DNA from 2 places in the Paenibacillus sp. OSY-SE genome. Region 1 is predicted to be linked to the other one. Evidence: predicted binding sites of a transcription regulator. Region 1 holds the regulator's gene; the other holds the start of a gene.

Evidence for each region. Region 1 encodes Rex, which represses fermentation and respiration genes when NADH is low (regulators of the CRP and FNR family bind a similar motif). Its sites were predicted from a motif close to TTGTGAAATATTTCACAA; they were not measured.
Region 2: the regulator Rex is predicted to act here: its motif matches at 6,397-6,414, upstream of pflB (formate C-acetyltransferase).

What each region holds. Positions count from the first base shown of each region.
Region 1 covers NZ_ALKF01000184.1:59,992-67,797, reverse strand. The annotation lists gene A372_RS0116060 (AAA family ATPase) at 1-745, opposite strand, end outside; gene A372_RS0116055 (hypothetical protein) at 714-1,274, opposite strand; gene A372_RS0116050 (cell wall elongation regulator TseB-like domain-containing protein) at 1,517-2,038, opposite strand; gene A372_RS0116045 (amidohydrolase) at 2,055-3,365, opposite strand; gene A372_RS0116040 (redox-sensing transcriptional repressor Rex) at 3,362-4,009, opposite strand; gene dinG (ATP-dependent DNA helicase DinG) at 4,018-6,903, opposite strand; gene A372_RS0116030 (tetratricopeptide repeat protein) at 7,022-7,666, opposite strand.
Region 2 covers NZ_ALKF01000193.1:129,590-137,395, forward strand. The annotation lists gene A372_RS0121465 (ABC transporter permease) at 1-14, opposite strand, end outside; gene A372_RS0121470 (AraC family transcriptional regulator) at 228-2,624, opposite strand; gene pflA (pyruvate formate-lyase-activating protein) at 2,944-3,678, opposite strand; gene pflB (formate C-acetyltransferase) at 3,851-6,118, opposite strand; gene adhE (bifunctional acetaldehyde-CoA/alcohol dehydrogenase) at 6,581-7,806, opposite strand, start outside.

The sequences.
Region 1 (7,806 bases):
TATCCACTTGAATATGACGGTCGAACCGACCCGGACGCAGCAGGGCGCTGTCGAGCATCTCTTTACGGTTTGTCGCTGCCATCACGAGAATTCTTGGCGTCTGATCCGCATATAAACCGTCCATTTCCGTCAACAATTGGTTCAATGTCTGATCGTATTCCCGCTGTTGCCCGCCTTCACGTTTACCGCCGATAACGTCAATCTCATCGATAAAAATAACTGCGTTCTCTTTTTTCTCCTTCACAGCACGCTGTCTCGCGTCCTTAAACAGCTCTCGCACCCGGCCAGCACCGACCCCAACGAACATCTCTACGAACTCACTGCCGGATACTCCAATGAACACCGCGTCTGCGTAATGGGCCGACGCCTTGGCCATCAACGTCTTCCCTGTCCCCGGAGGACCAGTTAGAAGAATGCCCTTTAGAGGACGTATTCCGAATTTACTGATAGCGTCAGGGTGAACCAGGAAGTCCAAAGCTTCTACCAGCTCATTTTTGGCACGTTCTTGACCCCCGATGTTATCGAAGCTCATTGCAGTGACTTTAAGACTTCGTGAATCTTTGCGGCCAGAGGTTGCTGCCATACCCGCACCACGACGCTGCGCTACGAACGCCAATACACCTATTGCGGCGGCAGCCAGTACGATCGGCCACACATTCACTCCAAGGAAAATAATGAACAACAGGAGTGGAATGGATACGCCGATGACCCACTCAGGCCATCGCATCGATTGTCGATTTCTCATACGGCCACACCCCCATCCGTGTACCTTCTAACGGCAGCAGCAACGTCTTGCTGCCTTGTCCATCCTTCACCGTAATATATACATACTGGTTGTCCATTTCCGTCTGAACTTCTATCCCCGGCTGCTGCAGCTGCTGCAGACGTGATGGAATTTGACTATATTTTTGATGTACCATCGCTTCAGCGACATCAAACAATGCCTGGGACCACCATTTATCGATTTTCGGCGTGCTATGGTCATTCATATATTCAATAACTACCTTTTTCCCTTTTGCTTGCTTTTCCAAGTCGCCATTCAGCTGCTGAACCAATTCACGGACATCGACACCCGGCTTCGTCTGAATTTGAACCTTCATCGCGTCGGTCTGCCAGTCAACATGATATTGTGTAATCTCAGCATGCTTTTGCACGATCTGTTCCACTGGCTGCTTCACAAAATTAGTCTGATACAACGCCCATCCACCGAACAGTACGGCGCCCGTCACAATCATAATCAGGATGGTAGGCGCGATACGAACTTTTTTCGTCATGCTGAAATACCTCCTCACACTCTAATCTATCTACATGAAAACGGCGCTTGTTGAATACATGAAATATATCATTCAGTACATGTTAGAGTATATCATAGTATATACACTGAAGTTGAATGTAAAGTGTACCATAGCTGCCAATCCCCTTGGCAACAAAAAAAACACCGTATTCTCGCTGCAACGCTTCAATCGCGTCACTTGCAAGAATACGGTGTAATGAGCACTTGACAGGTGGTTCATCGTTATTTATTAGGCAGCCCGTAGATTTCTCCGATCGGTGAACCGTCGGCGAACAGATAAAATTGATAATAATAGCGGTTGGCGCCCTGTTCGTCCGCTCGCTCCAGCATCGCCTGCCATACATATTGCCCGTCTTTATATCCGGGAATAAGCCGTACGATGTGAACCTTGTTATATTGCTCTTTTATTTTTGCTTTCATCGCATCTTTTTTTATTCCTTCAAAGGCGTACATAGATACGACTTTCTTCGGAAACACCCACACCAGTCGTTCTTGGTCTTGTTCATCTTTACCTTCAACAACATAGACAATGTCGTCCCATACGCTCTTCTCGACACCGGATATTTCTGCGAGCTTTACACTATCATTCGCTTGGCGAATGATATCAGCTTCTTTCACTCGCTCATCAGCATTTATATATTGCACATACATATATACGGCAGCAATGAGAAGAATCAGAATAAGAACCGCCAGCGGGATATACCATTTCCATTTGGAACGCCGACGTGTGCGGCTTCTTACCATGAATAAATCCCCCCGCTTATCGCTGCAGCAGCTGCTCGAAGCATTGCTGCGTCTCATGACGGATACGTTCTTCATCTAACGTCAGGCATTCGCCATTCTTCACGACCTGTTCTCCATCAATCCACACATGCTTCACATCTTTAGCCGAAGCGGAGTAAATCATGTGAGATACGAGATCCGTATGTGGAATGAAGTGAGCTTGATCGATATCTACCGCAACCATATCTGCCTTCATACCGACCTCAAGCAATCCTACATCAGGAAGCGAAATCGTCTTCGCCCCGTATACGGTACCCATGCGCAGCGCTTCTGCAGCCGGAATCGCGGTTGGATCTCCCGATACTCCTTTGTGTATAAGCGCAGCAAGCCGCATTTCTTCGAACATGTCTAAGTTATTGTTGCTGGCCGGACCATCCGTTCCGAGAGAGACGACAACTCCTGCGCGCAACAATTCAGGAACCCGAGCTACACCGCTCGCCAACTTGAGGTTGCTGCCTGGATTATGAGACACAGCTACATGGTAGTGAGCCAGAGTCGCAATTTCTTCATCTGTCAAATGTACCCCGTGTGCAATGAACGACGGCCGGGAGAAGAAGCCTAATTTCTCTAAATGAGCAACCGGACGGAGCCCATAATCCTTCACGTTCTGTTCCACTTCCGCCTTCGTCTCCGACATATGTGTATGAAGAGGTAAATCCATATCATGTGCCGCTTGCACGAACTTCTCAATGAATGCCGGCGGACACGTATATGGCGCATGTGGCGCCAGCACGGTTGTAATCCGTCCATTCGCCTTGCCGTTCCAGTCTTTTGCGAATTGAACCGCTTCTTTAAGCTTCGCATCCTGGACGTCTTCAGGACACAGCCCGATTGCGCCGCGCATTAGACAGCCCCGAATGCCAGACTGTTCGCAGACTTTAGCGACTTCATCCATATGATCATACATGTCGACGAACGTTGTGGTTCCGCCCTTAAGCATCTCAACGACGGATAATGCGGTTCCCCAATACACATCCTGTGACGTAAATTTCGCTTCCATTGGCCACATTTTCTCCTGCAGCCACGATTGCAGCACCATGTCGTCACCATACCCGCGCAGGAGCGACATCGCAGCATGACCATGCGTATTGATTAAACCAGGCAGGAAGAACAGACCTTTGCCGTTTATTCTCTCTGCATCACTCGTATCGAACTGCGCGGGAAGTGAATCTCCCAAGTGGACAATTCGATCATTTTCAATAACCATCGTTCCCTTGGTTGAGGTTTGCCCGGATTGAGCATTAAGTACCGCAAAGGCGCCATTTTCAATAATGATTCGCTTTGTCATTGGACTGGAACTTCCTTTCCCTGATCCGTTAAATAATAAGCCAGGCTAAACAAATCCGTTGTGAAATCGGCAGTATGCACGCGCACATGAGACGGAACCTTCAAAATAACAGGCGCAAAGTTCAAAATGGCTTCTACACCGGCTTCGACGAATTGCTCCGCTACATATTGCGCTTCCGCGGCCGGAACCGTAATAATTCCGATACGGATGTGCTGATTTCGAACCGTTGTGATCATTTCGCTCATAGGTTGAACTTTCAGATTATTAATATCCGTGCCAATCTTGGACTCCATGGCGTCGAACACAGCTACGATTTTCATGTTGTCTTTCAAATAGACCGTGTAATTGCACAACGCATGCCCCAGTTTACCGGCACCGACCAGGCCAACGTTAATAATTTGGTCCAGCTTCAATATATGACGGATTTGCTGTATTAAATAAGATACGTCATAACCAATGCCTTTGCGTCCAAAATCTCCAAAATAAGCCAAGTCCTTGCGGATTTGCGCTGGATTTAAATCCAGCTTCTGGCCCAAATCCTGAGAAGAAACTGTCAATACTTCACGCTGCTTCAGTTCTATCAAATGACGCAAATAGACCGGCAGACGTCGAACAACAGCTTCAGATATTTTTAATGTTTTCATATCTTAAATCAAGTCCCCTCATCGCTCTTCAACGTCTTTTGATTATCGTCCAACCACGTTTCAATGCGCGGAACCAACTGCTCTGCAGCCATGTGCTCCATCTTTGGTCCCGGCAAGGAATATAAAAAGTGCTTGCCATAGCTTGTTTCGATCACGCGCGTATCATAGATGATGACAATTCCCTTATCCTGCGAGGTCCGCACCAATCGGCCGAATCCCTGCTTAAAGCGGATAACGGCTTGCGGCACGGAATACTTCCGGAATGGATTCTGATTTTGCCGTTTCAGCCGCTCTGATTTTGCCTCGACCAACGGGTGGTTCGGCGGCTGGAACGGAAGTCGAACAATCGCCAAGCACGTGAGTGCATCTCCAGGAATGTCCACCCCTTCCCAGAAGCTGCTCGTCCCCAGCAAGACGGAAGCGGATTGCTCCCTGAACCTGCGGGTCAGCTTGCTGCGGTTACCGCTGTCAATGCCTTGTCCAAGCACGTGAATCCCGTGAACGCTCAGCGCTTCCTTCAAAGGCGCATATACATCCCGCAGCATGCGATACGAGGTGAAGAGCACAAGCATTCGTCCTCTCGTTACTTGCGCGACATCCGCTATCGATTGCGTCAACATCTGGTTGAACTTTGCATCTGATGCGCCCTTTACGCTCGGGAAATCACGTGGGATAACGACTAATGCCTGTTCCCGGTAATTAAACGGTGACGGTAATATGACCGTGTGCAGCCGTCCATCCCGCTCCGCATCCTTCAGCCCGATTTGTTCTGCCACGAACTGGAATGATTTATCGACCGACAGCGTAGCCGATGTCAGAATTACACTTTTCTTCGGTTCAAAAAAATACCGTTTCAGTGCATCACTCACATCGACCGGGACTGCGTACATATGCATCGATTTATGCTTGAACTGGGAATTCCCTTCCATCCAGTAGACCGTTTCCGGGTCTTTCCCCTGCATAAAGTTGCGGAATTCATCCCGAACTAGGCCCAATTCTTTGAACAATCCCGTCACGTCCACGACAACGCCCTGAATTTCATCGTCATCGTAATCCTTCCATTCGTTGGCCAGCTTCTCTCCTGACCGAACAATATCGCTAAGCCGGACATGGATGTCGCTTTCCAGCTCGGTGATGCCGGCCCAAGCTTCTGGACGTTCGCCCGACGGCAACCGGAATACCGTCTGCCCGGCGGCTTCGGCTTGTCCGTTCTCAGTCGGAGGAAGCAATTGGAACAAGACTTCATTCAAACGGTCCCATTGTTCCTTCACGTCGACGATTTGCGTGAGCAGCTTGTCGATTCCTTCTGCCCAGATAAGCGCTTTCTCGTGACCGGATAGGCGGAGCCGCATCTGAAGCAAGATCAATGCTCCATTCTTGCTGTCTTTGAATAGCCGCGTTAACGGATGAATGAGTGAAAAATATTGCAAATGGATGCCTAGATGTTTGCCTGCCGTCTCTTCAAAATGATGAGCCTCATCTATGACCAAGTGTTCATAGGTAGGCAACAGACGATGTTCGGCAATGACATCGGTGAACAGCAGAGAATGGTTCGTTATAATAATGTCCGACAAATTCGCTTCATTCTTCGCCCGATGATAGAAGCAGCGCCGGAACCACGGGCAAGCCCGGTTCAGACAAGAGTCGCTATCACTGGACACCGTATCCCAGAAATCTGGACCTTTGTGGACCAAATGCAGCTCCTCATCATCGCCATGCTCCGTCTGGCTTAGCCAGACGAGAAACTGAGCAGCGGTTATGCTGTCGTCACGCGCATGAACGAACTCTCTATGATTTATTTTATGTTCAAATTTTCTCAAACACAAATAGTGACTGCGTCCTTTTAACACCGAAGCTTTGAAAGGAAACGGAACAATCTTCTCCAGAAGCGGTAAATCACGCTGTCTCAACTGTTCTTGCAAATTGATAGTGTGCGTGCTAACAATCACTTTCTTCTCTTGAGATACGCTGTAATATAAGGAAGGGAGCAAGTATCCAAGTGATTTCCCAGTGCCTGTTCCAGCTTCAATCAAGAGATGAAGGTCCTGCTCCTGGCATTCCATCACTTCGTTAAACATTTGTTCCTGAGCTTCACGCGGCTCGTAATTCGGCAACAGACTCGCCAAATTGTTCCTCACTTCATCCATAAAGCCACGGAACGTCACATTGTTGAGCGGACTGCTCTCTGAACCTTCACGCGGAGGAAGGGTATCCGTCCAATCCCCTTGCTTCAACGTTAGCTGACGGAATGGAAAGTTACCTTCCTTCTCGTCCCAATCGGACACGTCCCGCTCACGTTCATTTAGCTTCTCCACCAGCATCCACTTTAAATCGCGCTCTTCTTGATCGCCAAATACATCCACAATACGTTGCAGAGTCAGAAGCGGCAAGTCATCGATCGCTTGCAGGCAGCGGATAAATACATCGGCTGTCGCTCTCGCGTCGCTGTCGGCTTGATGCGGTCGGTCATGGATGATTCCGAATTCATGCGCAACCGATCCCAACTGATAAGACGGCAGTGAAGGGAACAGTATCCGCAGCAGCTCAATGGTGTCCAGAATACGTCCGGTAAACGGTAAATAACCGGTCTGCTCTAGAGCTTGGCGCAGAAATTGATAATCGAACGCAACATTATGTCCGACGAGCACGACGTCACTTAACAATGGAACAAGCCCTGTCATCGCTTCATCCAAGTCTGGCGCATCCTGCACATCCTCATTGCCAATTCCGGTTAATTGCGTAATGAATTCAGGAATTGTGATGGTCGGCCGAACGAGCGTATGATACTCGCGTTCCATCTGTAAATCGTGACCGAGAATGACGAGTCCGATTTGTATAATTTCATCGTTAGGCTGATTGCCTGTCGTTTCAAAGTCCAATACAGCAAATCTCATCTTAATATAATTCCTCTCGCAATTACTGTTATTAGCATAACAGATGTTCGGTCATTTGGAAATGACTAGAGGGAAACATCTGTGCGTACTTCGCACAAATGTTCCCCTCTAAATAATCTTATTGCATGTGGTTCATATTTCCGGCACCGTACTGCAGATGACCGCAATTCGACAGACACACCTTCAAATTAAAGACCGGTTCTGGCAATGAAGGATCCATCTGGTGGGCTTTCGCAAAATACTCTTGCGCCAGAGACAAGTTGCGCTGCTCCGCTTGAATACAACCGAGCGCATTATACGCGATGGCCTTCAAGCACTTGCTTTCCGTTAAAGGAATGATGAATTCGAAATGATGTCCGGCTTCCTGGCTTCGCCCCATGTTCAAATACGCCATGGCCAGATAAGCCCGCACTTCAATATTGTCCGGCTGATGAAGCGCCGCTTGCTCCAAATGCTTGACTGCTTCCTTATACATCATCAACAAATAATATCCTTGGCCCCGTTGAAAAGGATCGCCGTAATCGGGTGCCGAGATCTCTTGTTCCTTCTTCATCTTACCGCCAGCAGCATCCTTGCCGCGAGGACGCAGCTGCGCAAGCTTTTCTTCAAACTGCAGCCATTCCTCCACAATGAGATCGCTCATGGAGCGAAGCAATGACATTTGGTGATCCAATTCCTTTTTTTCTTTGCCTTGTGCATGAGGATACTGCCGAATAATATCATCCAACAATTCGTTCATCGTTGCGAATACATGTTGCAGCACGATTCATCCCACCTTTACAAGTGATGCGTATCGTCATCTTGCGGCTCACGTTCATTTTGTGTTAAGGGGATGCATTTCATTCGATGCTCCAACGTTTCCCGAGCAGTGCCTTCGCTTGTCAATTCCGATTCCTGATGATG
Region 2 (7,806 bases), on a different contig from region 1:
CGTTTTTCAGACAAGGACACACCTCCTGTTCCTCAGAATTTCGATCCACCTTTGATATTTGCTTTGGCACGATTTAATGATGGCGCTTACAATCAGCAGTGTTGCTCTGCTGAACGGAAGCGCTCACCGTGTTAATCGTGCCCCTATTGTATGACGTGGCCGAAACCCGAGGAAAGAAGCGATTTTCACAATTTATTCACTTTTTTGGATTGTGCATTATTCCCTTTTTATATGTTTAACATTTTTCGATATTCGCTAGCGCTCATGCCGTGTTTGCGCTTGAAAGCCCGGCTGAATGAGTTGAGTGAATTGTATCCGACCCGCTCTGCTATTGCCGTCACAGGCAGTCCTTGCTTAATCATCGTTTTGGCCGCTTCCAGTCGCAGTTCTTCCACATAATCAGAGAAATTGATGCCGCGCTGTTCTTTGAAGAAGGCAGAGACATACGCCTCGGACACGTGCAATTCATCGGCCACCGCCGTCAGAGAAAGTGAAGAATCGGCATAGTTCGCATGGATATATGCTGTCATATCTTCGAACAGCGTCTCGTTCCTGCTCCGCTTGCGTTCATGAACGAGGCGGCACATATGAACGAACTCTTGCTCGATTGAGTGGAACAGCTTGTGAAGATCCGTTCCTTTCTTCATTAGCTTCTGTTGGAATACCGTGTTCTCGACCAGCATCGCCGCATCTACCGTCTGCGACAGCTTCATAGCTGTCGAATATAAATCCATAAGCAGCCATTGCTTCATCATGCAGGACAGGTGCTGCTTCTCCCAATTCTCTATACGAGTCGTATGAAGCACCTGCAGCAGCTCTTCTTCATTGCCGCCGCGAACCGCATGGATGAGGCGCAGCTCGACATCCGGACTATACACGTACAAATCTTCACGTCCCGATTCTTGTTCATCCCACCATGTCCATGCCGACTCAGCATCTCGCTCGAATACCGACTGCAGTTGCTGAGCTTGCTCTAGCGAACGCGGCACATCAAGACGTCTCGACACCATTCCGCCAATCGTACAGATCGGAGTAACATGCGATTGCTTCAGCCGCTTGCACAGCTCGTGCAGCGTATGTTCAATCTCTTGCTTGAAGCGAGCAGCCTCATCCTCCCGCGCTGTCTGTCCCTCCGCATGCGTGTTATAGAAGAGCAGCGCGACTTGGTCCTGCTCGATATCGTGTACGTCACAAGGCACGCAGGCCATACCGAACGCTTCATCCATGACGACGAGCCGCTTCAGCTCCATCTCATGCAGGACGGATGTGCTCCAATCGTCTCCGTGCCAGCCAAGCTGCAGCAGCGCAACCGCGTAACGGGAGGCGTTCCGCTCCAGACCCGCATGCTCAAGCGAGGATTGCAGCTGCTGCTCCGTCGCATAGCCGCCGCGAAGCCATTTATCGAACACAGCCATGCGCGCATATTCCTGACGCTCAGTAAGCTTCTGATCGAGCGTCTTCGTCGTCTCGAGCATCTCAGCGAACGCGTCGCGTAAATAAGCGAATATATCCGATCGTTTGCCACGCAGCAGCATGCCCGGCTTCGCGAACGTGTGCACGTATGAGTAGAGCCGCTCCAGCGGACGGCTGTTCCGATGCGACAACCATAAGGCGAGCAGCACGATTACAGCTAATGATATTCCGACGAGCGTGAACGTCGTACGCTTGATGGCATACACGCTTTTCAGGACGTCGGCCGCTGGCTGCGCCGCAATATACGTCCAGCCGGTCTTCTCCGAAGTAATTTGCGAGACGAGCATATCCTGTCCATCCATGTCTGTGCGGTAATGCGAATTACTCATGGACATGGAGCGAGAGATCAACTTATTTATGGAATCCTCATTACCATTCCCGATTGAGCCGATCATTTCACCTTGCTGATCAATAATGCGAACTGTGCCGCCTTGCTTCACATCGATGCTATGCAGTATTTTCTCGATTTCTTTATGCGGAATAAGCGCAACGACGGCTCCTTGATAATATCCCGGGTAACCGAGCGACCGAACATACGTAACCATCTGCTCCTCCGTCTGCCTGTAGCGCACCGTCCTCATGCCGATAAAATCCTTCAAATGAAAGGTCTTTAGCATTTCCTGCTTCCATTGCTCAGCATCCCAATCTTTATACCGCAGCACATCACCGTAATAGGCGTCGATAGATTCCACCCGATGGGGTGAAATGACGAGCGAGCTGTTCTGAAAGATAACGAAATAATCCATCAAAAAACGGTTGCTGACGCTGTAATCGTCAAGCGCGCTGCGGGTCGCCATCACTTTGTACGTATTCGTGCCGGCAAATGGCTCCGACACCACTTGAAAGCCTTTGATTTTCGGATGATCGGCCACCTGTTGCACGATCGACTCCACTTCAGCGAACCGCGTTTCGAGCAAGGTCTGCGCTTGATTCAATGCTTTATCGTTCCGTTCCAGCACTTCCCGCTCCAGCACATCAATCGTCTCCCGGTAAGCAATCCATCCCGCAGTTAGCGTTAACATTAAGAAGAGCAAATAGGGCAGCAAAAAACGGATCCACAGCCTCCCCATCAGCTTTTTCGTCCAAATAGAGCGGAGACGCTCCTTTATGGAACCGCTTGCACGAATGGTTTGTTCGGATGATTTCGGCATGCAATAGGCCCCCATTCGGTTTTTTTGTTACTACCATACCAGAAAAAAACACAGCTGAACATAATGTGTGGCAATTTTTTAGATGGTTCCAATTGGATTGATGAAATTCGCTTGTACAATCTTTCATTTTTTTAAATTTTACCTTTGAAGCAAGCAAGATCCACTAGAGAATATACAGTAAAATGTTCGAATTGGGCGGTAAAAAGGCATCCGTTGCTTTTTTACTGGACACAATCCAATGCAAGCAGAAAGAACAACGCAAAAAGGGCACTACCTCTCTTGAGATAGTGCCCCGGCTCCTATTATTTTATAAGAGCAATCAATGCTTCGCCGCTTCCATGCGCCCCTGATCGATAAGTCGCTGTGCCCGTTCCACTTCTTCTGCTGTCGGTGAAGGCACGCCCTCGAGTGGATATTTCTCACCGAGATGCTCCCATTTGTATACGCCCATCTGGTGATATGGCAGGATGTCTACCTTCTCAACGCCTTGCAACGATCCGATGAAACGACCGAGCTCAAGCAAGTCCTCTTCCGCATCATTAATCGTCGGCACAAACACATGGCGAATCCACATTTTCTTCCCGTGATCCGATAACCAACGCGCCGTTTCCAGCGTCCGCGTATTCGGAACACCGGTGAGGGACATATGCTTCTCGTTGTTGATATGCTTAATGTCGAGCAGCACGAGATCCGTCAAATCATACAGGTCCGCAAGCTTTGTGACATCATTAACACCGTTCGTATCGAGTGTTGTATGCAAATCCCAACGTTCCTTCACTTGCCGGAACAGTTCCTTGACGAATGGCCCTTGCAGCGTCGGTTCGCCGCCAGACACCGTCAAGCCCCCTCCAGAGCTGCGGTAATACGGCAAATAGGATTCGATTTCGGACAACGCTTCTTCTATCGTCATTTCTTTTCCGTCATTCAAACTCCATGTATCGCGATTATGGCAATATTGGCATTTTAACGCACAGCCTTGCATGAATAATATGAAGCGAATTCCTGGCCCATCCACCGTGCCGAACGTTTCTACAGAATGTATGCGTCCAATCATCGTATCACGGTCCTTTCTCTATTGCTCTCCACGAGGTCATTCATACATATCAACATATGTCTAGTGAAAAAGCAAGAGGGGGCGCCCTCCCGGAAAACACCGCAAGGTGCGTTGCTCGGGTATGGCTGCTCCCCCTCCTTCATTATTCACATATGTTGCTGTCTTAATTCGGTTACATCGAACCGTGGAATGTACGGTTAATGACATCCATTTGTTGTTCGCGAGTCAGCTTGATGAAGTTAACCGCATAACCGGACACGCGAATCGTCAGCTGTGGATAGTTCTCTGGATGTTCCATCGCGTCGAGCAATTGCTCACGGTCGAATACGTTGACATTCAAGTGATGCGCTCCGCTGCCGAAGTATCCGTCCATCATCGACGTAAGATTGGATTTCCGAGCGTCAAGCTCTTTGCCCAATGCTTTCGGCACGATGGAGAAGGTGTTCGAAATGCCGTCCAAGCTATGCTCGTAAGGCAGCTTGGCTACCGAGCTGAGCGATGCGAGCGCGCCCTTCTTATCACGGCCGTGCATTGGGTTCGCACCAGGTGCGAACGGTTCGCCGGCTTTGCGTCCGTCAGGCGTTGTACCTGTTTTCTTGCCATATACAACGTTCGACGTAATGGTCAGAACCGATTGTGTCGGCAATGCGCCACGGTATGCTTTATGTTTGCGAATCATATTCATGAACGATTCAACCAACTCAATTGCAATACCGTCTACACGGTCATCATTGTTGCCGTAGCAAGGGTAGTCGCCTTCAATTTCGAAGTCAACCGCGATGCCTTGCTCGTTGCGGATTGGTTTGACTTTTGCGAATTTAATGGCGCTCAAGGAGTCAGCCGCTACCGAGAGTCCTGCAATACCGCAAGCCATCGTGCGCAGAATCTCACGGTCATGCAATGCCATTTCGATACGTTCATAGCTATATTTATCATGCATATAGTGAATGATGTTGAGCGTGTTCATGTACAGCTTCGCAAGCCAATCCATCATTTGCTTGAAACGTTTCACGACTTCGTCGTAATCAAGCACTTCGCTCGTAATCGCTGGCAGTTCTGGTCCGACTTGAGCGCCGGATTTTTCGTCTTTACCGCCGTTGATAGCGTACAGCAAGCATTTTGCCAAGTTAGCGCGAGCACCAAAGAACTGCATTTGCTTACCGATGCGCATTGCGGATACGCAGCAAGCGATACCGTAGTCATCACCGTAGAACGGACGCATCAGGTCATCATTTTCATATTGAATGGAGCTTGTTTCAATCGAAACCTTCGAGCAATATTTTTTGAACGATTCAGGCAATTTCGTGGACCACAGTACCGTCAAGTTTGGCTCTGGAGCTGGTCCCAAGTTATATAAGGTGTGCAGGAAACGGAAGCTGTTCTTCGTGACGCGAGTCGTTCCGTCCATTCCCATACCACCGATTGATTCTGTAACCCAAGTAGGGTCACCGCTGAACAATTCATTGTAGTCTGGTGTGCGCAAAAACTTAACGATACGCAGCTTCATGACGAAATGGTCAACTAGCTCTTGCGCTTCTTGTTCTGTCAAGTTGCCTTCTTTCAAGTCACGTTCAATGTAAATATCCAAGAAGGAAGATACGCGACCAAGGGACATCGCCGCACCATTCTGTTCTTTAACGGCTGCCAAGTAGCCAAAGTATACCCATTGGAACGCTTCTTGCGCGTTCACGGCTGGCTTGGAAATGTCGAAGCCGTGCATTTCTGCCAGTTGCTTCAATTCGCCGAGTGCGCGAATTTGTTCAGAGATTTCTTCGCGGTCGCGAATGGTATCAGCATCCATTGCGTCCACTTCAAGGTTTTTCAAATCTTGCTTCTTCTGTTGAACTAAGTAGTCAATACCGTACAATGCGATTCGGCGATAATCGCCGATGATGCGGCCGCGACCGTAAGCATCCGGCAAGCCCGTGATGATTCCGGCTTTGCGTGCTGCGCGCATTTCGGAAGTATATGCATCAAATACGCCTTGGTTATGCGTTTTGCGAATGTCTGTAAACATTTTAACAATTTCATCCGGCATTTTGAAGCCGTATGCTTCACAAGCGTCAATCATCATGCGAATGCCGCCGAATGGTTGAATGGAGCGGCGGAACGGAGCATCTGTCTGAACGCCGACCACTTTTTCTTTATCTTTATCCAAGTAGCCCGGTTGGTGCGATGTGATCGTCGAAGGAGTGTTTACATCGACATCCCATACGCCGCCGCGGTCGCGCTCTTCTTTAGTCAGACGGCTTACAACTTCCCACAGGTCCTTCGTGTTCTGAGTCGGGCCCGCGAGGAACGCCTCGTCTCCATGATAAGGCAAAATGTTGTCATCAAGGAAGTTAGGCACATCTACGTGTCTTTGCCATTTTCCCATTTTGAACCCACGCCATGGATCCATTGTTTTTACTTCAGTCATGTTCTTTTCAATCACCGACATCGTAATCCCTCCATACATTTGATTATCTGTATGTGCTGTAAACAATCCAGAACGCTCACACCTAGCAATATCATGTACATACCCATTCATTGTAATGCCTAATCTTACATTTTGTGACGTTTTTCACTTTAGAAGCTGCAATTATTTTTCTTTCGCTTTTTACTTCTCCAGCGAAGCGTCACTTCCTGCTAAGTGCGGCTGACAAAGAAAGAAATAATATGCTTCATTTTTGTCTTCCCTTGCTGTGATTTAATTGTACCTCTTTTCACGTACAGTTAATGTGATTTATATCACAATATAGTTGTCCTCCATGAAATTAATCACATTTAATTGTTCAATTTTAGTTGAAAACAATGTCCGTGTTTTCATAATGACAGACAATAGCAGCGAAGAGGGCTGGACTCTTCGCTGCTGTATAAAGGAAAGGTGGATTAGGCTGTCATGCTTTCAGTTGCTGCCTTCTTACTCGAACCGTCCGTAGAAGGCGTTGCGGTACACTTCCGCCAATTCCGTCACGAGCGGCAGCTTCGGATTCGCTGTCGTACATTGGTCTTCGAACGCGCGGTCTGCCAAGTAGTCTACGCGGGATTCGAAATCCTTCGCGTCGAAGCCGATGGCTTGGAACGATTCCGGAATGCCGAGCTCGCGGTTCATGTCGCGAATCGCCTTGATAAGGCTGTTCACGCCCTCTTCCGTCGTGCGGGCAGGCAATCCCAAGATGCGTGCGATTTCCGCGTAGCGCTCATCCGCCACGAAGTGGTCATATTTCGGGAACGAAGCGAACTTCGTCGGCTTCTTCGCATTGTAGCGAATGACGTGCGGCAGCAGAATGGCATTCGTGCGACCGTGTGCCGTATGATATTGCGCTCCCCATTTGTGCGCCAAGCTATGGTTGATGCCGAGGAAGGCATTCGCGAACGCCATACCGGCAAGTGTCGAAGCGTTGTGCATTTTTTCGCGTGCCTTCGGACATGCTTCATGATGAGATTTCACTAAATTCGCGAATACGAGCTGGATAGCTTTAATCGCCAAGCCATCGGTGTAATCGCTCGCCATAACGGACACGTACGCCTCAATCGCATGCGTAAGCACGTCCATACCGGTGTCGGCTACCGCAGTTTTCGGCAAGCTGTATACGAATTCCGGATCCACGATGGCTACGTCCGGCGTTAATTCATAGTCAGCCAGCGGATACTTCGTGTTTCCTTTTTCTTTATCCGTAATGACGGTAAACGAAGTCACTTCCGAACCCGTACCGGACGTGGTTGGAATGGCCACGAATTTCGCCTTTTTGCCGAGTCGCGGATATTTATAAGTCCGCTTGCGGATATCAAGGAACTTCTGCTTCAGGTTGTCGAATTCCGTATCCGGATATTCATAGAACAGCCACATGCCCTTCGCTGCGTCCATTGGCGATCCGCCGCCAAGTGCGATAATACAGTCTGGCTGGAAGCTCTGCATCATTTCCGTACCGCGTTCAACCGTCTTGGTGGACGGATCCGGCTCTACATCGGAGAACACTTCGATAACGACCGGATTGCGGCGTTGACGCAAGTAGTATTCCAATTTTTCCACATAGCCGAGCTTCACCATCATCGGGTCGGTAACAATCATGACGCGGCTGATGTCCGGCATTTTCGCCAAGTATTGGGTTGCCCCTTTTTCAAAGTAGATTTTATTTGGAACTT